DNA from 4 places in the Geobacillus sp. FSL W8-0026 genome. Region 1 is predicted to be linked to each of the others. Evidence: riboswitches for the same ligand, from Rfam matches in the RefSeq annotation. Region 1 holds a riboswitch; each other region holds the start of a gene.

Region 1 (7,922 bases):
CATTGCCGACAAGGCCGATCGACAGCGCCTTTTTCTCTTCCTTCGCCCGTTTGGCCATGGCGAGCGCGGCGTCCAGACTGTCGGTCATCGTGTCAAGGTATTTCGTGTCAAGGCGGCGCTGGATGCGGGCCGGGTCGACTTCAACAGCGAGACAGACGCCGCCGTTCATCGTCACCGCCAACGGCTGCGCCCCGCCCATGCCGCCAAGGCCGGCCGTTACCGTGATCGTTCCTGCCAGCGTGCCGCCAAAGTGCTGGCGCGCCACTTCGGCGAACGTTTCGTACGTCCCTTGGACGATGCCTTGACTGCCGATGTAAATCCAGCTGCCGGCCGTCATTTGTCCGTACATGATCAGCCCTTTTTTGTCGAGCTCATGGAAATGGTCCCATGTCGCCCATGCCGGCACGAGGTTCGAGTTGGCCATGAGCACGCGCGGCGCATCCGGGTGGGTGCGAAACACCGCGACCGGCTTGCCCGATTGAATGAGTAATGTCTCATCGTTTTCCAACCGGAGAAGAGTGTCCACAATCGCCTCGTAACATTCCCAGTTGCGCGCCGCTTTCCCGATGCCGCCGTAAACGATCAACTCATCGGGCCGCTCGGCGACATCCGGATGCAAGTTGTTGTGCAACATGCGCAGCGCCGCTTCCTGAATCCATCCTTTCGCTCGCCGCGTTGTTCCGGAAAGCGCTTGCACCATTCGTTTGTCTGTCATCGTCATCCTCTCCTTTTCCCTCTTTGCTTTTATTGTAAGGAAGGGAAGAAGACGGAGATAGATGCGCCTCTTTTAAAGGTGAGTCATTTTTTTCGAAATTTCATATTTCTTTCTCCTTCATTGATCCATTTCTTTTGATGGCTGTTCATTTTTTTTGAAAAAAACCGCCTACCGCGGTGATGACCGATACGATCGTTGTTCATCGCGGTAGGCGGTCGGTGTCTGATTCAGTTCGGCTTTAAAGACGCGCGTCAAATAATGGGCCGTGCGAAACCCGGTCTGTTCAGCGATTTCCTTAATCGAGAGGTCGGTTTGCCGGAGCAGCCGTTTCGCCTCCTCAAGCCGCCGGTTCGTCAGCCATTGGCGGAACGTCACGCCGCGCTTTTTCGACAACAAATGGCTGAAATACGCAGGGCTGCGGCCGGCTGCCGCCGCGGCCCGCTCCAACGTGAGCGACGGGTCGCGAAAATGCGCTTCCATATAGCGGAGCCCCCGTTCGATGGCGTCGACGCGCGCGTCTTCCGCTGCTCGCCTCGCTTCGTCAAGCAGCCGGCGCAAAAACAAAATCAGTTCCTGAACGATGCGATACAGCACCGGATTATACAAAATTTCCTGAAACAGGCGCATGTATTCTCGTTCGGTCGCGCCGCGGTCCAGACGGTACGTCTTCATAAACCGGCGGATTTGCGCCAAAATACTCGTCAACCGCGTGCGCACCATCTCCGGGCTCGGAAACGGCGGCGTCCAATCGGAAAATTCCTGTTGCAGCCATCGTTTGACCGCTTCATGGTCAAACCGCTCAAGCATCTCGATCCATTGCCGCTGCTCTTCCGGCGTTAGAAACGGATCCAAGTGGCGCCACGGTCCGTCATCCGGCGCCGGAGCGATCACTTGCCGGTAGCCGATAAAAAACGTCGTCTCGAGCAGCCGGCGGGCGGCTTGGTATCGCTCACGCACCGATCGCCGGCCATCCGGCGGCATGATAACGACCGCCAATGGCTCATGATGATCCTCCTCCCAATCGCGCAACATCTTCCATGCCTCTTCTTTTCCATCGCCCGGCAGCTCGGGAAAGAGACAGGCCGCCATATGGGTCAACGGCAAGACGCGCGCCCGCCGGCGAAACGGATAGTTCGTTAAAAAGCGGACCACTTCAGAAGATAAGGCAGGTTGTTCGGCCTGCACAAGCCATACGTGGGTCGACACGTCAACACAGTCATCGGCAAATAACGAGCGATAATCGTCATCATAGCCGCCAACACCGACGGACGAACGAGAGCGCCCGTCCCCCGCAGAAAATGAAGCCGCCGTTCGCAACGCTTGCTTCAATTTGGTGGGCTCAAGCGGCTTCACAAGCAAATCGACGCATTGCCAGTCGATGGCTTGCTTCGCCCGTGCGAATGTCGCCTCCGCGGTTGCGGCAATCACGCGCTGGCAAAACAGGCGGATGCAAGATGCCGCTTTCCCCCACTGTTCATACGGAATCATGTCCAATTCGACGTACAATAGCTCCGGCGCTTCCCGTTCCAGCAGCGCCATCATCTCCTCGACCGTAGCCGCCGTATATACTTGCTCAATCGGCAAGGAATACGTGGACACGAGCCAGCGGATCGCTTCTCGTTCCTTGTCGTCCCGTTCGGCAATGACGAGTTTCATCTTCTCACCGCCTTAGCTGCTTGATGAAATGGTTCAGGCAACGTGTTCAGCGAATGTGTTCGGCGCTGCTTTGCAAACGTCGAAAGTCAACTGCCCCCATGGTGCCTGCACCTAAGTGAGGGGTCTCCTTGCCAACATTGGAGATGAAGAAGGATTTCGAAGCAAAAAGCAGCGGCGAGCGCCACGGTTTTTCCGCCTTCATCCACGAGCGGGTTGACTTCGCAAAGATCGACGCTGATCGTGTTCGGATGAGAAACGACGCGGCGGATGAGCGCGCGCACCAGCGATGGTGCGAGTCCAAACGGCGACGGCGCGCTCACCCCCGGCGCGGCGGCAGCGCTGATCGCATCCATGCAAATGGTCAACATCACGCCGTCATACGCTGAGGCAAATCGTTCGATCTGTTCATACGCTGCCTCCATCGGCCCCGCAGTCAGCTGTTCTTCCAGCATGTACTCGCATCCGTACCGCTGTGCATCCGCAAACAGCGCCGCCGTGTTGCCGAGCTTCTGAATGCCTAAGCAGCAATACCCTACCTGTTTGTCCTCATCCAAAATTTGCCGAAACATCGTCCCGGATGTCGGCCCGTTATCATACGGCCGCAAATCGAAATGAGCGTCAATGTTGATGATGCCAAGGCGGGCGTTCGGCCCAAGCGCTTCACGGACGCCCAAATAATGGCCATACGCCGTCTCATGGCCGCCGCCGATCACCACCGGCACCGCGCCACTTCGCAGCAGGCGGGCGACGGCTTTGCCGAGTTCGGCTTGGCTTTGTTCGAGCTGTCCGTCCACGCAAACGACATCGCCGGCATCAAAGATGGACGCGCCTTGCGGAAGATGCCATGGCAGCCGGCCCAACGCCGCTTTCACAGCGGCCGGCGCCTCTTTCGCCCCTTGACGGCCTTGGTTGCGGCGCACGCCCTCGTCGCAGGCAAAGCCGATGAGAGCCGCTGCTCGTTCCATCGGCGCCAACGGCTGCGATAAATCCAACAGGCGGATGCGCTGATGGAGGCGAAACGCCCGTTCATCGCTCACACTGTCCACCCTCCCCGTCCAGCGACTTTGCTCGGGTTGTTGATACATCGAACCATCTCCTTTCGACGATCAGCTACCTGTTTCTTTCGCTGCCGCTTTGCCGTTCTCCTTCTTGCAGGGGCAGAAAGAGGAAATCGCCTCTTTCCCGCGAATAAAAGAATACAGATCGACAACAGAAAGGGGGACACAGCATGAAATCAACCGTCAACTTACATGACGTCATCGCCGGCCAAAGCGCGCCGCCGCCGTGCGATACAACGCTCGGCGTTCGCTTGACAGAAGCCCGGGACGGCTATGCGAAAGGAGTATGGAAGGTAAGCGAATCGCTGCTCAACGGCAACGGCGTCATTATGGGCGGGTTTGTCGGCGCAGCTGCGGATATTGTGATGGCGTATGCGGTGACGACCTTGCTTCGCGATAACCAAATGCACGCTTCGATCAATTTGCACACGACGTTTCATCGTCCGCTGGAAGCGGGGGAAGCGGAAATCGAGGCGCTAGTGGAAAAACCCGGGCGAACGGTCGTTTATGTGACCGCCACCGTGCGGCAAAGCGGCAAAGAGGTGGCGAGCGCCACGTCATCCGTGATCATCATGGAAAAACGATGAAGGTCATTCGTGCGAGCGGGTCATGGGCAGGATTCCGAAAGAAGGCCAAACAGGCTGGTGAAAAGCGGTTGTTTCTTTCGGACAATGGGGGGAGCGTGTGAAAGACGATTCTGACGCGACAAGGCTTTTCTATTTAAGAAGCGAGGCCGGTAAGCGGCCTGTTTCCTTAAATCACCGCCCCTCAAAACCTACTGGAAAGAAAGCGGCATTTCGGACAACGACTCCGGACGCCTTGGCTCTTCACAACGGGCAGGGGGAATGATGATGGGCTTTGCCCGCCAGCGCGAGCCGAACTGCAGGGGGCGCTCAGTTCCTAACCGCCCCCAGTGACAAAGCGCCGAAGAAAGCGCTGTCAAAAAACAGCGGCTTTTCGGCGCTTTCCGTTGCTTGTTAAGAGCGGACAAACGTTTTCGGCATCACGACGGCGACGACTTGCCCGCGGGCGCATAATTCACCGTTCGCAAACACTTCGGTGTCAACTTGCCATTTTTTCGGGTGAATTTCCGTCACCGTGCCGATGGCCACAAGCGGCACCCCGTGCGGCGTCGGTTTGAGAAAATCGACGTGCAGCGAAGCGGTGACAAAGCGCGGCGGCGTCTCCCCGCTACCCGGCTCATGGCCGTTTTTCCGGTGCAGCGCCAGCGCTGCTGAACCAGTACCGTGGCAGTCGATGAGCGAGGCGATCAATCCACCGTATACAAACCCAGGGATGGCAGTATGTTCGGGGCGCGGCGTGTATACGGTCACCGTCTTGTCCCCTTGCCATCCGGTGCGGAAATGGTGGCCCGTCTCATTCAAACGGCCGCAGCCATAGCACCAAGCGAATTCCTCCGGATAGTCGTCTTGAATGGCGTGAACGATCGTTTCTTCCATGACATCTCCTCCCCTCTTTATTCTTAGTATATCATCCAATTGAAAAAGTCTCGACCCTAAAGCGCACTTTTTGCCCTAAAGTTGCTGTCCATGCTACAATGACCGTCATGAACAACGAAGTGGCTCCATCAGGAATCATTCCCACATGTCAGCCCACACACGGACTGCCATCCGTACAAAACGAAGCTGACAGGACCTATAAGGATGGTGATTTCGGGAAAAATACGGATGGCCACCCATTTTCTATAAAAATGCCGAACTGACGCGGATTTTCATCCTTGGGTGGAGGGCAAACCGTTGCCCATGGAACTTTCCGTGAAAATGCCGAACTGACGCGAGATTTTCACGCCTCGGTGGAGGGCAGATCACACTGCCCATGAAACTTTTCTGATTAAAAAGGCCGCCCATTGGTGTGTGACAGCGGTTTTTCACCGGCCTTCTATGCCACCGGTCGATGTGCGGTCAAGGCAAAAAAATAGAAAGAGGCGCCAGCCACGCTCTGACGCCCAAAGCCCGATCGATGCAAAATCGCGGGCTGCCTGTTTTCATTCTTCTTATCGTTCCGGTTCGTAAAATTCGATCCATTCCCCGTCCGGGCCGAGGAAAAACAAATATTTCGCCCCGTTCGGAAGCGCGGTAATGTCCTCCCAAACGAGCGGAACGCCAAGCGACACGAGCCGCTCTTTCTCCTGTTCAATGCCTTCGACCGTAAATGCGACGTGATGCACTTTTCCTTCCGTCGGCAAATCCGGATTGTATCCTTCGATGAGCTCAACGATGACTTGGCCGTCAAGCCCCAAAAACGCCAGTTTCATCGTCCCGTTCGTATGAATCATCTCGCTGAGCAGCTCGAGGCCGACGACGTTTTGATAAAATACTTTCGATGTTTCAATATCTTTCACTTGGATGCCGACGTGTTCAAATTTTTTGACTGCCATCCGCTGTTCTTCCTTTCTCTCACGTTCTACGATTCAATGGAAAACACAGCCCGCAAATACGGGGTCATTGACGGTGGAAAACGTATTTTTTCCTAGCCCCTGCCATAGATAGCGATCAAGGGCGTACGCCCCCTCCGCTTTCCATCCCTCCGCCTCATCGTTCGTCAGCACGAGGGAAACCATCGTTCCTTGGGTTTCCCATACAGGTGGACATAGCCGTCCCCGCAGTCGATATGCACGACCGCCTAGCGATCGAACCGGATGAGCTCCGTCCGCACGCAGCGCATGACGTGAACGGGAAACGTCGCCGCCACCACATGCGCCGCCATGCAAGCGCGGAGCGACAGTCGTTCCGCCACGCCCCCTCACCTCCCATCATCAAAAACCCCCTTCGCCTCGGAATGATGCGAAAGGGGCCATGAGCCGTTCTTATCATCCAAAGCGAAACCGCTTTGCGGGTGTTAGCACCTTGCCTGCGGCAGGTTGCTGTGGGGTCATCAAGCCCGTTCTCTCGCCCACTCTTGATAAGACGTATGCAATTTATCTTCTATCTTATCATACATCATCAAAGGCAACAATCGTCATTGTTCGACTTCCGGTTGCTCGGACGTGACGCCGACATCTTTCCACGTCAGTTTCGAGCCCGGATCGACCGTAAAGTTGGCGACGCGGTTGTTAACCGCAAGGATGGAGAAGCGATACAGCGTCGGAATGACCGGAACTTCTTCGTTCATCAGCTGTTGCCATTCACTGTAAATTTTCCGGCGATATTCTTTGTCAAACGCCTGCTCCGAATGGCCTTTTTCCAACAGTTCATCGTTTTTCTCATTGACCCAGCGCGAGTAGTTGAACATGACGTTCCGTCCATACAATCCGTATGGATCGACGTCCGTGCCCGTCGCCCACGCGGCTGCGTAAACGTCCACTTTCGGATCATCTTTTTTGACCATATCATAGAAAGAGTTGAACTCCGCCAAGCGTCCGTCCACAAGCTGAACATCGAGACCCACATCTTTCCAGCATTGCATATAAAACTTGGCCAACGGTTCAGCGATGTCCCCGCCGCTCATCGCCAAGAAGTTGATCTTGAATTTTTTGCCGTTCGGATCTTCGCGGAGGCCATCGCCATCCACATCTTTATATCCCGCTTCATCCAGCAATTGTTTCGCTTTTTCCGGATTGTACGTATACCCTTTGATCGAATTGTCATGGTAGCCCGGGAACGACGGCGGAATGAGCGTGTTCGCCGGGAAGCGTAAGCCATGATACAGGCGGTCGGCCACCTCTTGGGTGTTGATGGCGTACGCCATCGCTTGGCGCAGTTTTTTGTTTTGGAATTTCGGATTGTCCATGACGTTTTCTTGCTTTTTCGCATCCCAGTGGCCGAGTTTAAAGCCGATATAGTTGTACGCCAAATCTATTCTGCCGATAAACTGAATATTTTTTGTTCCTTTAGCATTCACATATTGGTCAGTTGGGAATTCTGCAACATCGATTTCCCCTTTTTTCATCGCTTGCAAAATGACTTTCGGGCTGACGACTTTTAAAATGACACCCTTCAATTTTGGTTTGCCATCCCAATAGTCATCATTGCGAACAAACTCGACCGACTCGCCCGGAACGATTTTCTTCACTTTGAACGGTCCGAAGCCGATCGGGTTTTTCCGAATTTTATCCGATTTCGCCAAGTCTTTGATCGGAATGTCTTTCAAGTAATGCTTCGGCAGCGGATAGGCCCAAATGCCGGTCAACACCGACGGATTGGCCTGTTTCCATGTAATCGTCAACGTCTTTTTGTCGATGACTTTAATGCCAGAAATTTTATTCGCTTTGCCGCTATGATACTCTTCCATTCCAACGATGCCTTGGATGAGCGCATCGCCATAGCGGACGCCGGTGTAATCTTTACTGCCAATGACCAAATAGGCGTACTCCAAGTCTTCGGCGGTCACCGGCTGGCCGTCATGCCAGTTGACGTTGTCTTTGATGCGGATCGTCATCGTCTTTTTATCTTTAGATAGCTCATACGTTGCAGCACCGTCATTCGTAATTTCATAGTCGCTATTGATTCGGAAGAGACTTTCGTCAAAAAACT
Region 2 (7,922 bases), 850 kb from region 1:
TCGACATCGGCCTTAAACTTCAAATGCTTCGGATTTTCGACGATGTCGTTCACCGTCGCTTTCGTTTTATCGACGCCCGGTTTCAGTTTAATGAGCCCTTTTTCTTGCAGCATCGACAAAATACGGCCGTGGTCGGCGACCGAGTTGCTCATGATGATCGTTGCGCCGTCCGGCAGCTCTTCGATGCTTTTGTATTTTTTCGAGTACAAGCCGATCGGCTCAATATGAATGCCACCGGCGTTAACGAATTGGTAGCCATGCTCTTTCATTTGCGACTCTAAATAAGGAATGTGTTGGAAGTAGTTGGCATCAATTTCTTTGTCGGCCAACGCTTTGTTCGGCAAAATATAGTCTTGGAACGTAATGATCTCCAAGTCAATGCCTTTTTTCTTCAAAATCGGTTTCGCTTTTTCCAAAATTTCCGCATGCGGCACGTTCGAGGCGCCGACTTTCAGTTTTACCAATTTGCCGTTGCCACCCTCATCGGCGGCGTTGTTGTTGCCGCCGCAAGCCGCCAAGGCGAACACCAAGACGGAAGCGAACAGCACGCCAAGCCATTTTTTCATCGATTTTTTCCTCCTTTTATCGTTTATCTATTTTGGAAGTGACAATGTCACCGATCCACTGAATGACAAAGACAATCACAAGCACCAACACGGTCGCGACAAACGTCACATCGTTATGGCTGCGCTGAAATCCTTCCAAATACGCCAAATTCCCAAGTCCACCGGCGCCGACAACGCCAGCCATCGCCGTATAGCCGACAAGCGACACCGCGGTGACGGTAATCCCCGAGACAAGAGCTGGCAACGATTCCGGCAAAAGCACCTTCCAAATGATCGTCCACGTCGAGGCGCCCATCGCCTGCGCCGCTTCAATGACCCCTTTGTCAATTTCGCGGAGGGCGATCTCAACCATGCGGGCGTAAAACGGCGCCGCACCGATGATGAGCGCCGGCAGCGCCGCGTTGGCGCCGAGCATCGTCCCGACGAGCCATTTCGTAAACGGAATAAGCAAAATGATCAAAATAATGAACGGAATGGAGCGGAAAATGTTGACGAACGCCGCGATGACCGTATTGGCCAGCCGGTTCTCCCATAGGTTTCCCTTTGCCGTTAAAAATAACAGCAGCCCAAGCACCACTCCGAGGACGAACGTGGCGGCGACCGCCATGCCGGTCATGTACAGCGTCTCGACCGTTGCCGCCCACATCGTTTCCCATTGCACGTTCGGCAGGAGGTTAGCGAGCATCGTGAATCACCTCCACCGCCACTTGTTGGTCTTGAATATAGTCGAGCGCCCGACCGATTTCATCCGCCGCCCCGTCGATGTGCACAAACAGCACGCCGTAGGCGCCTTGATGGGTTTGTGAAATTTTTCCTTGTAAAATGTTGACATCAACGGCAAATTGGCGGACGACTTGCGTAATGAGCGGCTGTCCAGCGGCGGCGCCGACAAACGTCAACTGCGCGATCACCCCGTTCGGGTAGTGGCCGAACAGATGCGAGACAGCTTCTTCGGTTTCCTCCGGCTCGACCAGCTGCTTGACGAACCGTTTCGTAATCGGCTGCTGCGGGTTCCGGAACACGTGCAGCACGTCGCCTTGTTCGACGATTTTGCCGCTTTCCATCACCGCGACGCGGTCGCAAATTTTGCGAATGACGTGCATTTCATGGGTGATGAGCACGATCGTCAGCCCGAGCCGCTTGTTGATGTCAACGAGCAAATCCAAAATCGCGTCCGTCGTCTGCGGATCGAGGGCGGACGTCGCCTCATCGCAAAGCAGGACTTTCGGATTGTTGGCGAGCGCCCGCGCGATGCCGACCCGCTGCTTTTGCCCGCCGCTCAGCTGCGACGGATACGCCTCTTCCCGCCCGGTGAGACCGACAAGCTGGATGAGCTCATCGACGCGCTTTTGCCGTTCCTCTCTCGGAACACCGGCGATCTCGAGCGGAAAAGCGATATTTTCCCTGACGGTGCGCGACCAAAGCAAGTTGAAATGCTGGAAAATCATGCCGATTTCCTGACGGGCGTTTCGAAGCTCCCGACCTTTCACGCGCGCCATGTCGCGGCCGGCGACGATCACCCGACCGCTCGTCGGTTTTTCCAATCCGTTTAACAGCCGAATGAGCGAACTTTTTCCGGCCCCGCTGTAGCCGATAATTCCAAAAATTTCTCCTTCGCGAATCTCAAGCGACACGTTGTCAACGGCTGTCACCGCACCGTTGGCCGCTTGGTATACTTTCGTCACCTGTTCAAGGGTGATCATCGTTTCACCTTCCTTTCTTGCCGTGCGCTTCCCGTTCGCCAGCAGGCGCAAGCCCCGCCGCCGAGCGCGCCCGCGCAAGCAGCCGAAGCGGGCTGTTCACGCCCAGCGCCCAAGCAAGCGCAAAAAGAAAACCTTTCTGCCCGCGGAGAACAGAAAGGTATTGTCTACCATTCCGTCTCTTATCTCTCAAAGCAGGCTGCTTTGTGTGAATTGGCACCATTTCAGCGCAAGCGCTGACGGTTGCCGGGCTTCATTGGGCACATCCCTCCACCTCTCTTGATAAGAGCACAACGCAAATGTATTCAATTTGGTTACGAATGTGATTGTATCATTGGATGTCGAATCGTGTCAACCTATTTTTTATCCAACATGCCGATACGGCTTGGCCAAATGGAGGAGCGACTCCAGCAGCAATAAATGGCGGAAGCTTCCCGATACGTGCACTTCTTGCAGCCGGACGAGCTGCTGCAGCTTCAGCTCACCGCTCAGCAAGGAGGCGAGCGCTTCCTTCGAACCGCGCACCGTCAACGTGTTTCGTTCATCGTTCTCGCACTCAACGATGGCCGGCTCTTTGCCAAGCAAGACGGAAGCGGCCTCCCCGTCGCTTTCAAACCGAACGCATAACTGCTCGTCCGGCAAAATCGGCAACAAATGACGCAACATTTGCATCCGCTCGATGAACCGTTCCACAAACTCACGCACTTCCATTGACCATCACCCCCATGTCCTTTGTTCTCTATTTCCATATGTGGGGGCAAGAATCCTTTACAAAAATCTCGACAGCCTGTTGACGAACGGACGCCGTTTTTGTCATTTCCCAAGAAATGTGTCAAACGGAGTCAAAAAAAGGGGGACAGTCAACGCGGCAGCCGGGCTTGCAGTTGCTCATACAAATCGGTGACGGAAGGGAACGCATACCATTTGTCGGCCATCGCTCCGTCAACAAAAAGAAGCAAGCATGGAACGCTGGAAATTTGCCACTCCACAGCCTGCTCAGGAATATAGTTGATATCCGTTTCGTAAAACGGCAACGTCGGGAATAGCTGCTCGATAATCACGAGCATCCGCCGCGCCAATTGACATGTGCCGCACAGCGGGGTATACAAATACAGCGCCAAAAGCGGCTCGTTCTCGATCGTTTTTCTGAGCTCATTGCGATCGATCGCGTTCACCCGCTTCCCCCCTTCATCAACCATTCCATTCGCACCTCAAAATCGGCGCGCAGCAACACTTGCGCCAAATGCCAAAGCGGAGCGGCCGCCACTTCCCGGTACGCCCGGTCAATATAAATATGTTCGGCTTCGGGAAACATGCGGCGAAACTGGCGGCGCAGCTTCTCCCCCGCCTCATCGGCGTCGGCAAGCACGTATACATCTTGGCCTTCGAACTCGTCGGCCAACTCTTCCAAGCGGGCATCGCTGATCGTCCCGTTCGTACACACGATCACGACCGGTTCATTCAACACCGCCGCCACCTTTTGTTTATCCGATCTCCCCTCGACGATGATCACCTTTTCCACTTGTCGCATATCCGCCCCACCTAACTCCACCAATGTTGTGCTCTATTGTATGATCGATGCGAGCCAAAGGTTGAAAAAAAGCAACGGCCATCCACCGTTGCCTTTCAACACCAGCCCGCTTCCCCGTCGCAGTCGACATATTTTTGCCCCGGCTCAACGGTAGCGGTCACGTCTTTGTAAACTTTTCCATTTTGCACTGTATAGCCGCTTTTTAACGGAACGGTCTCCGGAAGCGGAACATGGCCGATCAGCTCCCCTTCCGCATACAAATCAAGCGTGCGGCCGTTCCATTTGCCGATTACCCGATCGGTCACATCGATGCGCGCCGATTGCAGCGCCATCTTTCGCACCCCCTTGTTTCATTTCTTCCATATGTATAGGGTGCCCGAATTGAGCCGAAAATGACGGCCATGTTTATCCTTCCGTCACCATCGCTTCATATTGTTCCGCTGTCAATAATTGGTCAATCTCACGGGTGTCGCTCGGTTTCACGACGATCATCCACGCTTTCTCGTACGGCGATTCGTTGACATACTCCGGATGATCGTTGAGCGCCTCGTTTACTTCGACGACCGTTCCGCTGACCGGCGCGTACAGCTCCGAGACGGTTTTCACCGACTCAACGCTGCCGAACGGCTCGTTCGCTTTCAGCTGCGCGCCCACTTCCGGCAGTTCGACAAAGACGATATCCCCCAACTCGGATTGCGCGTAATCCGTAATGCCGATGCGCACGTGTTCGCCTTCGACGCGCACCCACTCATGCTCTTTCGTATAGCGAAGTTCCTTTGGCGTGTTCATCGAATCCCTCCATTGCGACAAAAAAGTGTGCTCCTCTTCATCATAACCGATTTTCCGCGAAAACTCACCGTCTGTCTGTTCGGCCGGCGAAAAATTTTTGGGCTTCGCACCCGCCCTGTCGAAAACCGTTGTCTACGCCGGCCGCCCGAACCGGCGGAACAACCCCCGTTTGCCCCTTTCACTGTTGCCGTTCCGCCGTGCCCGGATGGCGAACTCATTACCGATTCACGGCCGGCGCCTGTCCAAAAAACGATTCATACGCCGACTCGCGAAACCCGACGATCACCCGCTCGCCATCCGTCAAAATCGGCCGCTTCACCAGCATTCCGTCCGAAGCGAGCCAATTGAGCATCTCGTCTTCCGATGCGCCGTCAAGCTTGTCCTTTAATCCGAGCTCGCGGTATTTCAACCCGCTTGTATTAAAAAATGTTTTCAGCGGCAGCCCGCTTTTCCGATGCAGGTCGGCGAGCTGCTCTTTCGTCAGCGGCTCGTCGACCAAATGCACCGTTTGCACCTCAATGCCGTGGTCATCCAACCATTTTTTCGCCTTCCGGCACGTTCCGCACTTTGGATACCAATAGAGCGTGAGCGTCATCGTCCTCCCCCTTTCCGCTGAATTCGCTCGGATGATCCGATGTTTGGCGGCGCCCGTTCCCAACAGCGAGAACAAGCGGCCAAAGGCAGCGAACCGTCCGCTTCTGCCTGCAGTTTCCTCGAAACGACAAGAAGTACCAGGTCGGACCTGGTACTTCTCATTATCACACAACTTACCGCGCCGCTTCAACGCTCACACAACATATCGTTCCGCTTCAATGAGCGCAGCGGCCGTTTCACGTTTTTTCGCGATCACGTTGATCGGCGTATGGCGCGTCAGCCGGCGGAGCGCGGCGAGCATCATCCGCAGCGTGTCACCTTGCTCCACAGCGACGAGCGTCTCTTTCGCATGGGCTTCAATTTCATTGAACGCCTCTTGGCAGAAAATTTGCGTGTACAGCACTTTTTGTTTGTTTTTCTCCTCACCGCTCGCTTGAATCGCTTTTTCCGTGCGCAAGAGCGCCGATTCCATCGCGTAAACGTTCGAAACGATGTCAGCGATGTTGACGAGCACTTCTTGCTCTTCTTCAATGCGCTGGCCGTATTTTTGCGCCGCCAAGCCGGCGACCATCAAGGCAACTTTTTTCGCTTGGCGCACCAAGTATTTCTCTTGTTCCAGCGCGCCCGAACCCGGCTCTTCAGCGGCCATCATCATGAGCTCTTCCTGCAGCTGCTGCGCTTTTTGGAACAGCGGCAGCTCGCCTTTTACCGCTTTTTTCAAGTACATGCCCGGCACGAGCAGGCGGTTGATTTCGTTCGTTCCTTCAAAAATGCGGTTGATGCGCGAGTCGCGGTAGGCGCGCTCGATTTCGTATTCTTGCATAAAGCCGTAGCCGCCATGGATTTGCACGCCTTCATCGACGATGTAATCGAGCACTTCCGTGGCAAAAAACTTGTTCAGTGAGCATTCGATCGCGTATTCGGCGATCGATTTGGCCACTTCTTTGCCATCTTTCGCTTTTTCGGCATCAAGCAAGCCCATCCGCTCATCGAACAAGCCGACCGTGCGGTAGACCGAGCTTTCGGCGGCATACAGGCGCGACGCCATCGTCGCCAATTTTTCCTGCGTCAGCGTAAACTGCGAAATCGGACGTTTGAATTGTTGGCGCTGATTGGCGTATTTGACCGTGATCTCAAACGCCCTCTTCGCGCCGCCGACCGCCCCCAACCCGAGCTTGTAGCGGCCGATGTTCAAAATGTTAAAGGCGATGACATGGCCTTTGCCGATTTCGCCGAGCACGTTTTCTTTCGGCACCGGTACGTCTTGCAAAATGAGCGTCCGCGTCGATGAGCTTTTGATCCCCATTTTCTTCTCTTCCGGACCGGTTGAAACGCCCGGGAAATCGCGCTCAACGATGAAGGCTGTAAAATGTTGGCCGTCGACTTTCGCATAGACGACAAACACATCGGCGAATCCGGAGTTCGTGATCCATTGTTTTTCGCCGTTTAAAATGTAATGTGTGCCTTCCGCATTGAGCTTCGCTGTCGTTTTCGCGCCGAGGGCGTCCGAACCCGAGCCCGGCTCCGTCAAGGCATAAGCGGCGATTTTTTCGCCGGTCGCCAAATACGGCAAGTATTTTTGTTTTTGTTCTTCCGTGCCAAACAACACGATCGGCAGCGAACCGATCCCGACGTGCGCCCCGTGCGAAATCGCAAAGCCGCCGGCCGGCGCCATTTTTTCGGCAATGATGGCCGAGCTGACCTTATCTAAGCCCAAGCCGCCGTACTCTTCCGGAATGTCCGCGCTCAACAGGCCGAGCTCGCCCGCTTTGCGGAGCAGCTTCACCGAGCGGTCAAACTCGTGATTTTCCAGATGTTCAAGCTGCGGAAGCACCTCGTTGTTGACATACTCTTCCGTCGTTTTGGCGATCATTTGATGTTCGTCGGTGAAATCTTCGGGCGTAAACACGCGCTCCGCCGGAATGTCTTCAATTAGAAAGCTGCCGCCTTTGATCGCTTCTTCGATTGTTTTGGCCATCGTTCATTTCCTCCCTCAAAAGATGATTGATGATCCGGGCGGCAACGCCGCCCGGGAAATGGACGTTCCTTGCAGCCGGGCCGCTCCTTCGGGCCACGGCCACCCGTCCGCTACAGCAGTTCAAACACGCCGGCTGCGCCCATGCCGCCGCCGATGCACATCGTGACGATGCCGAACTGCACGTTGCGGCGCCGCATTTCGTAAAGCAAAGACAACGTCAGCTTCGCGCCCGTGCAGCCGAGCGGGTGGCCGAGCGCAATCGCCCCGCCGTTGACGTTGACGATGTCCTCATCCAACCCAAGTTCGCGGATGACTTGGATCGATTGCGAGGCGAACGCTTCGTTCAACTCGATCAAGCCGATGTCAGACAGTTCCAAGCCCGCAAGCTTCAACGCTTTCGGCACCGCGGCGATCGGGCCGATGCCCATCACTTCCGGCGGCACGCCGGCGACCGCAAAGGACCGGAACTTGCCGAGCGGCTTCAAGCCGAGCGACTCCACTTTTTCACGGTCCATCACCATCACTGCCGCCGCCCCGTCGCTCATTTGCGACGCGTTGCCGGCCGTGACCGTGCCGTTGACCGCAAACGCCGGACGCAGTTTTGCGAGCGTCTCCATGTTCGTGTCCGGACGCACGCCCTCATCTTGCGCAAAGACGACGGTTTCTTCGACGAGTTTGTTGTTTTCGACTTTGCGCACCACCACTTCCACCGGCACGATTTCCTCGTTGAACTTGCCTTCCGCAATCGCCTTGGCGGCGCGCTG
Region 3 (7,922 bases), 1.4 Mb from region 1:
AAGCCGCGGCACGCGCTCACGGGCGTCGACATGTTTATGCACTTGCAAGTCGCAATAATACCCGGCCAATTCATGCAAAAACGGAGCGATCGTTTCATAGTGGCGAACCGTTCCGAGCACTTCTTGGCACGTGCGCACGAGCGCCGGCAAGTAGCCGCCGTCTTCCTGTTCGCGGCGATGGCGGTAATAGTTCGACGGCTCGGCCCCAAGCGTCAAGGCGTCCGGCATCGATTCATGCAAGGCGCGAAAATCGACCGGATCGAGCGAAGTGCTGCGATCGCACAAATTATCCAAATAGTCGCTGATGGTCTGATAGGCGACGATAAAACGGACGCACGGCTCGATTTGTTCCCCGGCTAAAAGCGCCAAAATCGCTCCGCCTTCGCAATGAAACGTTTTCGCCGCGATGCTGGCGAGCGCTTGCCGCCGCAGTTCCGGATCGGGGATTTGCTCGGCTCGGCGCCGCCAGCCGGCCAGTTCGCGGTGGACAAGCGGAAACACGTCACGGTACACCATTTTCAGCAATGCAATCGGATGGGTCGGGATCTTCAATCGGGCTCACCTCGGGCGCAAAAACAAATGCTTTGTCTATTAGTATTGCCAGCCCCACCGCCTTCACAAACCGCCGCAGTGCGCGTTCATCGGCGAGCGGGGACGCATAAACTACATCATTCACATCGACAAGCGCGTGCAAAACAGCGGGATACCGTTGTACAATACTTGATGAACAAGATTGCCATAGAAAGGAACGAACGACGATGATTTATCCGTACAAAGGCAAAACGCCAATCATTGCTCCATCCGCCTTCATCGCCGACTATGTGACGATCACCGGCGATGTCACGATCGGCGAGGAGACGAGCGTCTGGTTTCACACCGTCATCCGCGGCGACGTGGCGCCGACGATCATCGGCAACCGGGTCAATATCCAAGATAACTCAATTTTGCATCAAAGTCCAAACAATCCGCTCATCATTGAAGACGGCGTGACCGTCGGCCATCAAGTCATTTTGCACAGCGCCATTGTTCGCAAAAACGCCTTGATCGGCATGGGATCGATCATCCTCGATGGCGCCGAAATCGGCGAAAGCGCGTTTATCGGTGCCGGCAGCTTGGTGCCCCCCGGCAAAACCATCCCGCCGAACGTGCTCGCCCTCGGACGGCCAGCGAAAGTGGTGCGCGAGCTAACCGAGGACGATTTCCGCGAAATGGAACGCATTCGCCGCGAATATGTCGAAAAAGGACAATATTACAAGGCGCTCCAGCAGCAGCGGACCAACCGGCCGTAACGAGCCGACTTCTTGCTCGGTCGCCAAGCCGCGCGACGGGACGCACACGAACCGCCAGAAGAACAAAGTCCGGATGGGCCATCAAGGCCAGCCGCGCCTTCTTGGCGAGACCACACTTCTTTTTCGAAGCAAGCGAACCATGAAAACGAACAAGAGGGCGGCCGGCTATCGCCTGCAGGCCACCCTCTTGTGTCTTTATTGCTTGCTCGCCAACGCCAGCGCTTGCTCTTTCAACAAGGCAGCTTTGTCGGTGCGCTCCCACGGCAAGTCGATGTCCGTGCGCCCGAAATGGCCGTAAGCGGCCGTTTGTTTGTAAATCGGACGGCGCAAGTCAAGCATTTTAATGATGCCGGCCGGACGAAGGTCGAAGTTGTTGCGCACGACTTCAATTAAAATGTCTTCAGACACCTTGCCGGTGCCGAACGTATCGATCGAAATCGAGACCGGACGGGCGACGCCGATCGCGTAGGCGAGCTGCACTTCGCACTTATCGGCGAGCCCGGCCGCAACGATGTTTTTCGCCACATAGCGGGCCGCATACGCCGCCGAGCGGTCGACTTTCGTCGGGTCTTTGCCCGAGAACGCGCCGCCGCCATGACGGGCGTAGCCACCGTACGTGTCAACGATGATTTTCCGTCCCGTCAGCCCGGCATCCCCTTGCGGACCGCCGATGACGAATCGGCCGGTCGGGTTAATGAAGTAGTTCGTGTTCTCATCCAACAGCTCCGTCGGAACCACCGGCTTGATGACATGTTCTTTAATGTCACGTTCCATTTGGTCTTGAGTAATGTCCGGATGATGTTGCGCAGAAACGACGATCGTGTCGACGCGCACCGGTTTGCCGTTTTCATCGTATTCGATCGTCACCTGCGTTTTGCCATCGGGACGCAAATACGGCAACACGTCCGTTTTGCGCACTTCCGCCAAGCGGCGCGCCAAACGGTGGGCGAGCGAAATCGGCAGCGGCATCAGCTCTTCCGTTTCATTGCAGGCAAACCCAAACATAAGCCCTTGGTCGCCGGCGCCGATCGCTTCAATTTCCTCATCCGTCATCTGACCTTCGCGCGCCTCAAGCGCCCGATCCACTCCCATCGCGATGTCCGGCGACTGTTCGTCAATCGACGTGAGCACGGCGCACGTGTCGGCGTCAAATCCGTATTTCGCGCGCGTATAGCCGATTTCGCGAACCGTATCGCGGACGATGCGCGGAATATCGACGTACGTCGATGTCGTAATTTCCCCACTCACGAGCACCAGCCCGGTCGTGACGCTTGTTTCACAAGCAACGCGGGCGTTCGGGTCTTTTTCCAAAATGGCATCCAAAATCGCATCGGAAATTTGGTCGCAAATTTTGTCCGGGTGTCCTTCGGTTACAGACTCTGAAGTAAACAAGCGGCGTTTGGCTGACATTCGGCTCATTTCCTCCTCTTGACGTAATGTGGCGATACGGAACTCGTTTCCCTTGGCAATATAAAAAAACCTTTCCTGTCACGGTGAGGAAAGGTCATTGCAATCGGATTGCTTCCTTTCACTCTTATCGTTCAAGGACTGCGCCTTGCCACAGGTTAGCACCATTTCACACATGTACAGTTGTGACGGTTGCTGGGCTTCATCGGGCCTGTCCCTCCGCCGGCTCGGGATAAGAGTATCCGTTCAATGACTTATCATATCGCAACAAACGAACGGAAGTCAACCATACAAAACATTTTTTTATTGTTCAAAAAATGAGGAAAAATAAGTCCGAAAAACCTTCACAATTAGTATGGACTATTAATAAAAATGTGTTATACTATTTTCAAAAGTGATTCCAATAAAGAAGGCAGGTTTTGAACATGGGGATTGCCAATATGACGAATAAACTCGATCTCTTGCTGCAAAAACCGTACGTCCACCACCAACTGTCCGTCGCGGAACTCGTTGAAAAAGTGCTGCAGCGAAAGGAAGGCCGGCTGACGCATACCGGCGCCGTCGCCGTCACGACCGGCAAGTACACGGGGCGGTCGCCGAAAGACAAATACATCGTCGAAGAGCCGTCAACGAAACAAACGGTCGACTGGGGAACGGTCAACCAGCCGATGGCGCCGGAAACGTTTGAAAAACTGTACGACAAAGTGCTCGATTATTTGTTAAAACAAGAGGAACTGTTCGTCTTTAAAGGCTTTGCCGGCGCCGATCCGAAATCTCGGCTGCCGATTCAAGTCGTCAATGAATTCGCCTGGCACAACTTGTTCGTCCATCAGCTGTTCATCCGGCCGAGCGCCGCAGAGCTCGCCGCGCATGAACCGCAATTTACCGTCATTTGCGCGCCGAATTTTAAGGCGGACCCGGCTGTGGACGGCACGCGCTCGGAAGCGTTCATCATCATTTCCTTTGAACGCCGCGTCGTCCTAATCGGCGGGACGGAGTACGCCGGCGAAATGAAAAAATCGATCTTCTCGGTGATGAACTATTTGCTGCCGGAACAAGGCATCCTGCCGATGCACTGCTCGGCCAACGTCGGCCAGGAAGGCGACGTCGCCCTCTTCTTCGGCTTGTCGGGAACCGGGAAAACGACGCTCTCCACCGATCCGAACCGCCGCTTGATCGGCGATGACGAACATGGCTGGTCGAGCCGCGGCATTTTCAATATCGAAGGCGGCTGCTATGCGAAATGCATCAACTTATCGCGCGAGAAAGAGCCGCAAATTTTTGACGCCATCGGCTTTGGCGCCGTGCTCGAAAACGTCGTTCTCAACGACGCGACACGGGTGCCGGATTACGATGACGGCACGCTGACAGAAAACACGCGCGCCGCCTACCCGCTTCAAGCGATCAAAAACATCGTCGACCCGAGCGTCGCCGGCCATCCGTCCACGATCGTGTTCCTGACGGCCGATGCGTTCGGCGTTCTACCGCCGATCAGCAAACTGACGCGCGAACAGGCGATGTACCATTTCTTAAGCGGCTACACAAGCAAACTCGCCGGCACAGAACGCGGCGTCACCGAACCGGAAGCGACGTTCTCGACGTGCTTTGGCGCGCCGTTTTTGCCGCGCCCGGCCGTTGAATACGCGGAAATGCTCGGGCAAAAAATCGCTGAGCACAACGTCCGCGTCTTTTTGGTCAACACCGGCTGGACAGGAGGGCCGTACGGCGTCGGCAGCCGCATGAAGCTCGCCTACACCCGCGCGATGGTGCAAGCCGCCGTCGAAGGAGAGCTTGACAACGTCGAAACCGTGCACGACCCGATCTTCGGCCTCGCCATCCCGGCGCACGTCCCCGGCGTGCCCGACGACGTCTTGCGCCCGCAAAACACATGGGCTGACAAACAAGCGTACGAACAAAAAGCGAAAGAACTGGCGGAAAAATTCCGCGCCAACTTCCGAAAGTTCGCCCATATCGACCCGACGATCGAAAAGCTCGGCGGACCGCTCGTATAACGAACCTCCGGCCGGACAGGGAGCCGTTCCCTGTCCGGCTGTTTTTTATTTCTTTCCTTTGCTTTGGACTCCGACACTGAATCCTTAAGCATTTCTGTACGTCGATCCGTTTCATTCGCCTCAAACAACCTCAAAACAACCGGACTCGATCAAACGCAATGGGCTTCTGTGTTTTCATTTGTCGCAATGGCCATTAGTTCTGTAAGGAATACGTAATGTCATCAAAAGATGGATGATTAATGAACTTGCGCATGATTTCTAAAGTTTTTACTCCCTGTTCCCCCAAGAATTGTGTTCTTGCCTCTATTTCTTCAACTGTTTTCCGCAAATCATCCATATACTTATCAGAATTTTTAGAATCATTAAACAAGTGATAAAGATGCATAATTCCTATAGAAACTCCAGCAGCATGATATGCTCTGTCTAAAGGCCTTTTGATTTTCAAGATGGTTGATGTAACTAGAGCTTCTTCTTTTGCACATTCATTAGCATTAGGAAACATACAGTTAATCATATCATCCAAGAAGATACTTTGGTGGATAAACTCATGATAAATGGCCTCTGCATATTCAATGATTGACCAATCAGATTGAGGGTTTAACCATACTAATCCCATAACATTGGACACTGATCCTCCACCAAACAAATCTTTTTTTAAAATCAAAAAGGTACCAATAAGTGTATTAATTAAATCATACAAATCATTATGCAATACTTTGATCAACTTTAATGCTTTTTCAATTCTATCAGTAATTACTTCTTGCTCTTGTTGTGAATAAATGTGTTTATCGTTTTCCAAATCCTCTTTGTCAATCATACCCAAACTAAGTAATTTATTTTGCAATGTTTTATCAAAATATGTAACATGTATTTTTTCGTTTGAGTATGGAACAGGAACATCTTGAATATAATTTATGGCTTCAAAATATTTCTCTTTTAACGTGACACCTAATGGGAATTTCTTTCCACTTTCCTGCTCGACATAATTTTTTAGAATCTCGATATTCTCGATAATGTGTGATTTATGCAGAAATGGTAAAAAGATTTTTGATTCTGTCTGAACTATACTTGACATACTACTCCCCCTATTCACGGTATATTTATGGCTCTTCACCACAAAATACACTTGACAAAAAACGTTTTTCATAACGTCAAAAAGATCAATTTCCATTTTTTGTTATTTTGTTCAACCGGGAGGGTCAATATCATGTTTGTTCCTAAAAGTCAAGTACATCTTTCACCCGAGTTCGACAGTTTTGAGGTCATTTTAGGCTCTTGGGTGATGTCCCCACGGGTGAAGGAGCGCTCCCCTTCCCATGGGTCGTAACCGTCGAGGTTGGACTTTTCGCGATGTTCCTGGAGCTAGTTGAGTTTTAGCGATCAACTAGCCCCATTTTTTTCATAAATTGAACAAACTACTTTGTCAAATGAATTTGCATTCTAAGTGGTTGTACTACAAGAGACATTTGTGCATTACTTTTTAAATAATGTTCAACATAACGTTTAATATTTTCGACATGCTTTTTATTCATGGAATAACACCTCCTTCTATTTGTATTCATTGCCATTTTAACAAAAAAATGTATAATTACAACAATCAAAAAAATAAAATTATTCTATACCTGTGGTGCTAATTGAGCGCTGATGCTCAACCAGCACCATAGAAATAAAAATGGACTCTAAACAGAATAAGGGGGAGGCTTCCATTGCTTCAGTATATCCATTCGCCTTTAGGAAATTGTTGAAAATCCATCCGCTTTCTTTCGCCTCCTCGCTTAGGGGCGCGACAAAAAGCTCGTTTTATCAAAAACTGAAGAGCTGGCTTTTGGTTCGTGTTTACGATTCCATTACCAATCGTTTCGATGATCAAAGAGAGGATTGAGGTCATGAAAAAGAAACCATTTCATTTCCTTTGGATCGGACAATCTTTCGCGAATTTCGGAGATGTGTTCTACATTGTTTCCGTTGTCTCTTGCCTATATCATTTGACATCGAAAGCCATGGCTGCCGCCTTAGTCCCTTTTTTCGTTACATTGTCGTTATTTATTAGTGGAATCGTCGCACCGATATTTTTCGAAAAATATAAACTAAAAACGTTATTGTCCTACGGACAACTGTGTAAAACATTTCTGCTGCTTTTTCTCTCGCTGTTTTTGCAATGGGGTGCGGAACATCACATTGCGATCGTTTACGTTTTTGTATCATTGATCGCTTTTTTAGACGGGATCAATAATCCGATTAAAAACTCCCTCGTTCCTTTTATAGTTTCCAAGGAGGAAATCTTGAAAGCCAACAGTTTTTTAAACACGTTAGACCAATTCATCAAACTTAGCGCATGGCCGATCGGGAGTTTGATTGTCAGTGCGGGATCGCCGTTCCTTTTAATCCATATCACCTTATTGTTCTATATCGTTTCAAGCATTCTCATGTTTCTGTTGCCTATACAAGAACATACAAAGAAGAATACGGTCCAAGACAAAGGCCTAAAGAACTTTCTCCTTTCGATCCGTCTAGGATGGGAATACACGTGGAGAAATGTGCACGCAAAATCGATTAGCTTCATGTCATTTTTTGAAGGAATCGGAAATGGCGTCTGGATTTCGGCCATCCTTTATATGTATGTGAAAGAACAATTACATGTAGGAGAGGAATGGTGGGGATATATTAACTCTGTTTTCTTTGGCGGCATGGTGATAGGGGGATTGTTAAGCGTTAAGTTTAGTCAATCGGTTGAAAAAAACCAGCAATTTTTTGTATTGTTTGGCCCGTTTTGTATCGCTATTGTCACACTGTTATTTGGCACAACGACGCACGGTGCGCTGGCGCTTCTGTATTCCGCCCTGTACGGGATCATCGAACAATGGAAGCTGATCTGTCTTCAGACGATTCTTCAAAAAAATGCCCGGATGGACGCTCTGCCTCATGTTTTTGCCGTGCAGGGAGTCATTAGTTCCGTAACATTCGGAATTTCCACATTGTTAATGAGCTTTATCGCCGATGTTTACGGGATTCGTTTTTCATTTTATTTGTCTGTTTGCTGCTTTTTGATCAGCGGCTGGATCAGTTATCGTCAGCGGAAAATCTGGAGTTATAAGGAGAACCAAAAAGGAGAAATCACGGGAACTATTTTGTGAGCTCCCTCTGTAAATGATCACTTTATTTCAGAACAAAGCAAAGGAATCAGTCTTGCTTCATCATATGGCAGAGTGCAAAC
Region 4 (7,922 bases), 650 kb from region 1:
ATATGGTTCTAAAAAGGCGACGGCCGCTTTCATTACTTCTGCGCTTTGCAATACTTCAGCGACGATGAGCTGGTTGTTGTTAAACAGCCGTCCGACTTCGTCCATGCCGGCCATGAGCGGGCCGTTGATGATCGCGAGCGGATCGGAGTACGTTTCCAGCGCCTGTTCCAAATCGGGAATGAGCCCGTCTTTTGATCCTTCAATGACGTAGCGGGCGAGCCGCTCTTCCAAGCTCAAGTTCGTCTGCACCGGCTTGGCGGCGGTGATTTTGCTTCGGTAAAATTCAATAAAGGCGTTTAACGTTTCGTCGCTGGTGGCAAAAAGAAGCGCCTCGGCCATCCGCACTTCTTCTTCCGGAATCGAAGCGAACCGCTCGAGCTTCTCGGTGTTGACGATGGCGTAATCGAGCCCGGCTTGCGTGCAATGGTACAAAAAGACCGAGTTCAGCACTTCGCGCCCGGCCGGCGGCAAGCCGAACGAGACGTTGCTGATGCCGAGCATCGTTAAACAATGAGGAAGCCGCTCTTTAATGAGGCGGATTCCTTCGATCGTTTCTTTCGCCGCGCCGATGTATTGCTCATCGCCGGTGCCGACCGGGAAGACGAGCGGATCGAAAATGATGTCGCGCTCAGGCACGCCGTAGCGGTTCACGAGCAAGTCATACGAACGCAAGGCGATCTCGAGCTTCCGTTCGGCGGTGACCGCCATCCCTTGTTCATCGATCGTCCCGACCACAACGGCGGCGCCGTAGCGGTGCAGCAGCGGCACGACGTTGGCAAAGCGCTCTTCGCCGTCTTCGAGGTTGATCGAGTTAATGATCGCCTTTCCTTGTGAATACGTGAGGGCGCGCTCGATGACACGCTCGTCGGTCGAGTCAATGACGAGCGGCACTTTTACTTTTTTGACGACTTCGCGGACGAACTGTTCCATGTCGGAAAGCTCATCACGGTCCGGATCGGCGAGGCAAATGTCGATGACATGGGCGCCGTTTTTCACTTGGGCGCGGGCGATTTCCGCCGCTTCTTCGTATTTGCCTTCGGCGATGAGGCGCTTAAATTTGCGCGAGCCGATGACGTTCGTCCGCTCACCGACAAAAAGCGGGCGCATCGTTTCATCGTAGATGAGCGCTTCAATGCCGGAGACGGCGTGCGTGTCAAACGAGGACGGGATCGGCCGCGGCGGAATGTGGCGCACCGCTTCGGCGATGGCCCGGATATGGTCCGGCGTCGTGCCGCAGCACCCGCCGACGATGTTGATCCATCCTTTTTCGGCAAAGCGGCGGATTTTTTCCGCGAGCATCTCCGGTGTTTCATGGTAATGCCCTTCTTCGTCCGGCAGGCCGGCGTTCGGGTAGCAGCTGACCGCCGTGTCGGCAAGCGAGGCGAGCGTGCGCAAATGATCGGTCATAAACTCCGGGCCGGTCGCGCAGTTTAAGCCGACGGCGATCGGCTTCATGTGGCGGATCGAGATGAAAAACGAATCGATCGCCTGCCCGGCAAGCGTTGTACCCATCGGCTCGATCGTGCCGGAAATCATGAGCGGCACGCGGCGGCCGACCGCTTCAAACGCTTTGGAAATGCCGATGAATCCCGCTTTGACATTCAAGGCATCTTGGCACGTTTCCAAAAGGAGAAGGTCGACGCCGCCCAAAAGCAGTCCGCGCGCCTGTTCTTCATAGGCGGCAACGAGTTCGTCAAACGTCGCTCCGCCCGTGACCGACAAAGTTTTCGTCGTCGGCCCCATCGAACCGGCGACAAAGCGCGGCCAGTCGGGCGTCGCGAACGCCTCGGCCGCTTGTTTGGCGAGCTTCGCTGCTTCGATGTTCAGCTCGAGCGCCAAATGGCCAAGTCCGTATTCATCAAGGACGATGCGCGTCGCCCCGAACGTGTTCGTTTCAATGATGTCCGCGCCGGCTTCCAAGTACGCTTCATGAATGCGGCGGATGACGTGCGGGGCGGTGATGGTCAAGTATTCGTTGCACCCTTCATACGCCTCGCCGCCAAAGTCGGCGGCTGATAAGTTGGCGCTTTGGATCATGGTGCCCATGGCGCCGTCGATGACAAGAATTTTTCGCTGCAGCTGTTGTTCGAAGATGAGGTCAGCCATGCACAACCTTCCTTTCTTTCGCGGCCGCTTCTTTTTCGTGAATGTAGCGGACGAGCTCCACCGTCATGTCGTAGCGCAAAAACGGCGTAATGAAATAAATGCCGTGAAACAAGTCGAACGCCGCATCAATGAGCGCTTTGGCGATGGCGATTCCTTCGCGCGCCGCCCGCACCGGGTCGTCGCCGCAGGCGGCCATGCGGGCGCGAATATCGTCGGACAGCGTAATGCCCGGCACCTCATGATGCAAAAACTCGGCGTTGCGCGCGCTCACAAGCGGCATAATGCCGATGTAAATCGGCGCATTCAAATGTTTCGTCGCTTCGTGCACGGCCATGATTTTCTCTTCCGAGTAAACCGGTTGAGTCAAGAAATAATGGGCGCCGCACTGAATTTTTTTCTCCATCCGCTCAACGGCCTTATCCAAATGGCGGACATTCGGATTGAACGCCGCGCCGATCGAGAAGTTCGTTTTTTGTCCGAGCGGTTTGCCCGAATACGACAATCCCTCATTAAACTGGCGGATCAAGCGGATTAAATCAAACGACGATAAATCGTACACCGATGTCGCTCCCGGAAAGTCGCCGATTTTTGACGGGTCGCCGGTAATGGCGAGCACGTCGGTGATGCCGAGCGTATGCAGGCCCATCAAGTGTGACTGCAGGCCGATCAAGTTGCGGTCGCGGCACGTAATATGCACGAGCGGGCGGACGCCGAGCCGCTCTTTGATGATGGCCGCGACGGCGGCGTTGCTGATGCGCGGCGTGGCGAGCGAGTTGTCGGCCAGCGTCAGCGCGTCAATGCCGGCGTCATGGAGCGCTTTCGCCCCGGCGAGAAATTTGTCAATGCCCAATTTTTTCGGGGGATCGAGCTCGACGATCACCGAGCGGCGGGCGCGGACAAGTTCGGGAAGCGGCGTCGCTGATGATGGAATGTCGGATTGGACCGACACCGGCACGGCGCGTCGTTTGACCGTTTTTTCCGTTACCGGCGTCCGGTCTTGCAGCGCCCGCGCCATCGCTTCAATATGGTTCGGCGTCGTGCCGCAGCATCCGCCGAGCAGCCGCACCCCTTGGTCGCGAAACGCTTTCGCCGTTTCCTCGAAGTATTCGGCATTCGTCTCATAGACGAGCCGGCCATCGCGATAGTCGGGGAGGCTCGCGTTCGGGTACGCCGATAAAAAGGCGCGCGTTGGCAGCGGCACTTCCTCGAGCGATTGAAGCATATAGTACGGCCCGAGCCGGCAGTTGAGCCCGACGACATCGGCGCCAAGCGCTTCTAAGCGGGCGAGGGCGTCAGCGAGCGGCGTGCCGTCTTGCAAGACGCCCACTTCATGGAGCGACACATGGGCGATGACCGGCAAGTCCGTCTCTTTGCGGGCGATGGCGAGCACCGTCTCCAACTCTTCTAAATCGTAATACGTCTCGAGCAGCACGCCGTCCACTCCCTCCGCCAGCAAGACAAACAGCTGCTCGCGGAACGTCCGCTTCACTTCATCAAGCGGCACGGCGCTTTTGTTTAACGTGCGCAGCCCGCCAATGGTCCCGAGCACGTACGCCCGACCGTTGGCGGCTTGCCTAGCGAGCCGCACCGCCGCCCGGTTGATGGCCGGCACCTCATCTTGCAAGCCGTAGCGGGCGAGTTTCACATAGTTGGCGCCGTAGGTATTCGTCTGGATGACGTCGGCGCCTGCCGCGATATAGGCTTCGTGAATATGGACGATGTCTTCCGGTTTCGATAGATTCAATTCTTCAAAACAACGGTCAACGCCATGCGAATAGAGAAGCGTCCCCATCGCCCCATCGGCGATCAGCACGCGTTGTTTCAACTCATCAAGCAATCCCACGTTCCATTTCCCCCGTTTCTTGGCAAGTAAAAGAAAAAAGCCTTCTAAGAAGAAGACTTTCCGTTCGCTTCTTCTTATCTTCCAGGCTGCTGCCTGTCTGGATTTAGCACCTTGGCCGCCCGCCAGGTTGCTGAGGGTTCACCGGGCCAGTCCCTCCCCCTCTCTTGATAAGAAAATTCGTATCCAATTGTATCGTCCCGTTTGGGTGATTACTATATAATTTAATGTATTTTTTGAAATTATTCAATACAGTGAAGCAAGAAATTTGCCAAAGATTTGCCCGATCAAGGGAGAAGGAACTCTTGTATGATTGCAAAAATCGGAAATAGCGCTACAAACACCTGCCGCCATGCGGGCAATCGGTGTTTTCTCTTTGCTTGCCAATCGAACGTTCAGCAGGGAAAGACATTCTCCAGTGGCCGATGTTCAACGAAGCCATGCGCTGTTTTCCGATTGAGGCTGGTGAAAAACCGTTGTCACACACCAATCAGAGGCATTTTCATTCAGAAAAGTTCCATGAGCAGCGCGACTTGCCCTCCACCCAGGCATGAAAATCTCGCGTCAGGCCGGCATTTTCATTCAGAAAAGAAAGTGGATTCCACTAAGTCTCTCTAATTGAGAAATAGGTGAAATCAGTAGTATGTTGCACTAAGTCCACCGACCTCTATTGTGTTTTGGCTATTGAACATCTCCTTGCGCTGACACCAATTTCTTACCAATCGCTTTTTTGCTTAGTTCATCACCATAACGTGCACTTCTCTGAACAGGTGTAGGCAAAAAATGATTTGTTCCTATTCTTTCGTGGATGCATAAGTTAAGGCATGTCATGAAATACAACTTTTAGTGAAGAGCCTTTTGTTTCGATAGCACAAAAAATGTCGAAATATGTTAAAAAAAGACGAAAAACGTCAACTCATTTCTCTTTTTTTTTAATTTTTTTTTAAGAGTCAAAGTGTATAATAAAAAATGGATGATGTTAACAAGGAATTTAATAGAAATGGCGTCACAGACAGGAGTGAAATAGATGAAACGATGGTCGTGGCCGTATTTTATTCTCATTAGCCTGCCGTTTGTGTTGTTTATTGTCCTTGCCTTTGGTTTAAAAGCGGCTAAGATGCCAATGTGGGGAAAAATCGCATTGATTGCGGCCGTTCTTGTTTATGGGATCGTTTATTCGCGTTTATTGCGGAAAATAAAATAAAGTCCGATCGGATTTGAAATACGAGTAGTTCACGCTTATTGCCAGAACGCTCGGCGTGTCGCAAGCAGTTGCTACAACTGTTGTTTCGATCGTGCTGACCGGCTCCACGCTCGTTTCGATGATTCTTGGAATTACTGCGATTTTGTCAGGCGGAGTCGATGCCATTTTGGAAATTGGCTGGTCAGCGTTTGTAGCAACGGTGAAAAAAATAGTGGCTGAGCGGGAACAAAAAGCGGCTATTGCATGGTAACATGGAAACCGGCAGGGGGAGAAAGGCCCCCTGCCGTTCCTATGAGATGAAAGGGGGAAGAGCCGTGAGACTCGTATGGCTATGGTATCTCCAAAAACAGCGAAGCAGTATCGCCCCTTTACAGCGAAAATCACCGTTTTCCCCGCGGACGACACTGTTGTTGTTGGAAGCGACGAAATGGCTCATTTCGTCGGCGCTCGTTGCAGTGATCTGTTTTCGATCGACAATGATGTTTCGTCCTGTTGTGACGATGTTGATTCTTTTCTTTTTATCGGTCGGTCCTCTAATCGGGGTTTCGCTGGAGTCAAAAGAGGCGTTGGAGCGCCGCTACCATTTTGACTATTTGCGGTTGTCTAGTGTGCGGGATGATCACGTATGGAGGCGGTTGCTAGGCCTTCACTATGCGGTGTCTTTGCTGCGTCTATCGCCGTTGTTTCTCCCTCCCTCTGTCGGCTTGATCGCCAAGTTTGGGGTGGTAGGAGCGGTGTGGGTATGGCTTGGGCAAGCGATGATGCTGCTTCTGTATGTCATATCGCATATGATGCGCGGTTCAACAACTAGAGCGGCGCGTGTATGTTCAGCTTTGTTCTTTCGCATGGCCTCATTGGCGCTCGGGTATGCTGTGCTTGCGGCGATAATGCCGCTGTTGCAATTGTCCCGCCAAGCGGTTCGGATGTATGGGTTGTCGCTTTCTTATCTTGCGCATATGGATGATTACGTTGCTCACTGGCAACAGCAATTTTATCAACGCATGGCCCACTTAGGGGAAGGATGGTCCTTTTCAAGCACTGCTTTATCACTTGTTGGAGCTGGGTTTGTACTGTTGGCTCTGCTTTGTTTTCCTTTTCTTCGTGCCTCTCATTCCAGCAAGGCGATGGATAAGCTGTATTCATGGCAGCTGCGTGCCATTGAGGTATTAGCGGTTCGCGGCACGAACAATGCGATTTTATATAAGGATCTTTGTCTGTTCATGCGCAAAGCAAAGGAGTTGGCCAAGCCGCCTTGGACGCTGTTTCTGCCAGGGGAATTGTTCTTGGTTGCTGGAGCGAATTTGCCGCTGTTGGCGGCCGTTCACAACGGAGCGATCCTTTTGTTTTTGTTTCTGTTCGAAGTATACTTGGTCATGACAGGGACGTTGCGAGCCATGACCGATGCCTTTCCAGACATTTTTCAGTTTGAAAGCGAAATGGAGCGTCTCCTTGTTTTTCGGCTTCTTTCTCCGCCTCCCCTTGGATCGTTAATTGAAGCGAAATGGACGCTGCTTGAGCGATTAGGGAGTTACCCATGCCTAATCGCATGCGGATGGCTGTTTATCGAATATATCGGATTATCGGGAGTGCATCGAGGGGTGTGGGCGGTAATCGGAGCGATACTGATGCTGCCAGCCTATCCGTTTGTTGTGAAACGGATTTTGCGCACCGATTATGAAGTGTTCTGCCTTGTTTTAGCCAGCGGTGAACAAGCGGCATTGACATCTCCGCGTGATTATGCAGGGTATATGTTGATTGCAGCCGGAAATCATTCGTTTCATCGCTTGTTAATTTACATCACCATCTTTTCATCGCTCGTTTCGGCCTTTTTTATGCTCTTGAAAGGTTGGAGTTGGGCGTGGTACAGCGGTTTGTTTGTCGTGATGCTTTACCTTGTATTGTGGCACAGTTCTCGATATGCGCGGCGCATGTGAGGGGGCATTGATGATGATCAAGCGAGCCATTCACACTCATTTCCCGTATTTTCTATTGTCACTAGGGGTGTATGTTGTCTGCTTTGCATTGGGGGCAGGGATTTTTTCGCAAAAACTTGTCATTCATCCGACTTCGATGGCGTTTTGGGCTACTTTCGGGCACAACTTGATGGTTGGGGTCATTTTGATGGTCGGCGGATGGCTGACGTTAGGAATGGCTAATACTCTTTATCTTGGTTATCATGCTGCGATGCTCGGAGTGATCGTGAAAGGAGTCGCCAAAGGCTATGGTTGGCATCCGTTGATGACAGGAGTTTTCCCCCATGCCATTCCGGAAATAATGGGACATCTTTTGTTTTGTACATTAGGATATGAAACATGGCGATTTCTTCACATTGTGAAGAAAAGAGCGAGGGGGGAAAAAACGGAACCGCTCTATATACGCGATATCCTCTTTTTGTTTTTGGTGGCGGTTGTGCTGCTCATTCTCTCCGCCGGCTTGGAGGCAACGGTGTCTCATGGGTGAGAGGTGTAAATGCAAAGCGATTGAATCATAGTGGAAAAAGAATAGAGAACTGTAGATGAGCAAATTTGCTAACATAAATTGACAGCTAAACAAAAAAGGAGACATGAACCCAGCTCCTTGAGTAAAATAGATGTGCTCAAACTACCCGCAAGGAGGTTCATGTCTCATGAATCGATGAGCACATCATCAAGGAATCCACAAGTTTTTCATGACGCTGGGATTGGCGCTTGATTTCTCGAAACCGGTCATCAAGCATCTCGTTCATATTGTGGATGCCTTGACTACCAAGGGATTTTCGGGAACATTGACCGA

The links. Region 1 has a riboswitch for S-adenosylmethionine ahead of NST29_RS10895 (VOC family protein). Riboswitches for the same ligand answer to the same signal wherever they lie in the genome.
Positions count from the first base shown of each region.
Region 2: another riboswitch for S-adenosylmethionine. It lies ahead of NST29_RS15215 (methionine ABC transporter ATP-binding protein); the one in region 1 lies ahead of NST29_RS10895 (VOC family protein).
Region 3: another riboswitch for S-adenosylmethionine. It lies ahead of metK (methionine adenosyltransferase); the one in region 1 lies ahead of NST29_RS10895 (VOC family protein).
Region 4: another riboswitch for S-adenosylmethionine. It lies ahead of NST29_RS14175 (bifunctional homocysteine S-methyltransferase/methylenetetrahydrofolate reductase); the one in region 1 lies ahead of NST29_RS10895 (VOC family protein).

Region 1 covers NZ_CP150194.1:2,177,435-2,185,356, forward strand. Annotated here, with positions in the region: gene hutU (urocanate hydratase) at 1-721, opposite strand, end outside; gene NST29_RS10875 (helix-turn-helix domain-containing protein) at 884-2,371, opposite strand; gene hutG (formimidoylglutamase) at 2,458-3,456, opposite strand; gene NST29_RS10885 (PaaI family thioesterase) at 3,600-4,016, shown strand; gene NST29_RS10890 (PaaI family thioesterase) at 4,407-4,889, opposite strand; gene NST29_RS10895 (VOC family protein) at 5,444-5,827, opposite strand; SAM riboswitch class I at 6,254-6,358, opposite strand; gene opp4A (oligopeptide ABC transporter substrate-binding protein) at 6,409-7,922, opposite strand, start outside.
Region 2 covers NZ_CP150194.1:3,029,330-3,037,251, forward strand. Annotated here, with positions in the region: gene NST29_RS15205 (MetQ/NlpA family ABC transporter substrate-binding protein) at 1-566, opposite strand, end outside; gene NST29_RS15210 (methionine ABC transporter permease) at 583-1,251, opposite strand; gene NST29_RS15215 (methionine ABC transporter ATP-binding protein) at 1,241-2,269, opposite strand; SAM riboswitch class I at 2,446-2,555, opposite strand; gene NST29_RS15220 (hypothetical protein) at 2,630-2,977, opposite strand; gene NST29_RS15225 (thioredoxin family protein) at 3,127-3,441, opposite strand; gene NST29_RS15230 (toprim domain-containing protein) at 3,438-3,797, opposite strand; gene NST29_RS15235 (YusG family protein) at 3,893-4,129, opposite strand; gene gcvH (glycine cleavage system protein GcvH) at 4,203-4,586, opposite strand; gene NST29_RS15245 (arsenate reductase family protein) at 4,804-5,181, opposite strand; gene NST29_RS15250 (acyl-CoA dehydrogenase family protein) at 5,374-7,158, opposite strand; gene NST29_RS15255 (acetyl-CoA C-acetyltransferase) at 7,269-7,922, opposite strand, start outside.
Region 3 covers NZ_CP150194.1:758,181-766,102, reverse strand. Annotated here, with positions in the region: gene NST29_RS03960 (tetraprenyl-beta-curcumene synthase family protein) at 1-552, opposite strand, end outside; gene NST29_RS03955 (gamma carbonic anhydrase family protein) at 759-1,289, shown strand; gene metK (methionine adenosyltransferase) at 1,485-2,699, opposite strand; SAM riboswitch class I at 2,821-2,935, opposite strand; gene pckA (phosphoenolpyruvate carboxykinase (ATP)) at 3,122-4,708, shown strand; gene NST29_RS03940 (HEXXH motif-containing putative peptide modification protein) at 4,902-5,783, opposite strand; gene NST29_RS03935 (MFS transporter) at 6,595-7,842, shown strand.
Region 4 covers NZ_CP150194.1:2,823,526-2,831,447, reverse strand. Annotated here, with positions in the region: gene metH (methionine synthase) at 1-2,106, opposite strand, end outside; gene NST29_RS14175 (bifunctional homocysteine S-methyltransferase/methylenetetrahydrofolate reductase) at 2,099-3,949, opposite strand; SAM riboswitch class I at 4,021-4,123, opposite strand; gene NST29_RS14170 (hypothetical protein) at 4,974-5,150, shown strand; gene NST29_RS14165 (uberolysin/carnocyclin family circular bacteriocin) at 5,188-5,400, shown strand; gene NST29_RS14160 (hypothetical protein) at 5,465-7,084, shown strand; gene NST29_RS14155 (stage II sporulation protein M) at 7,098-7,610, shown strand; gene NST29_RS14150 (IS701 family transposase) at 7,819-7,922, shown strand, end outside.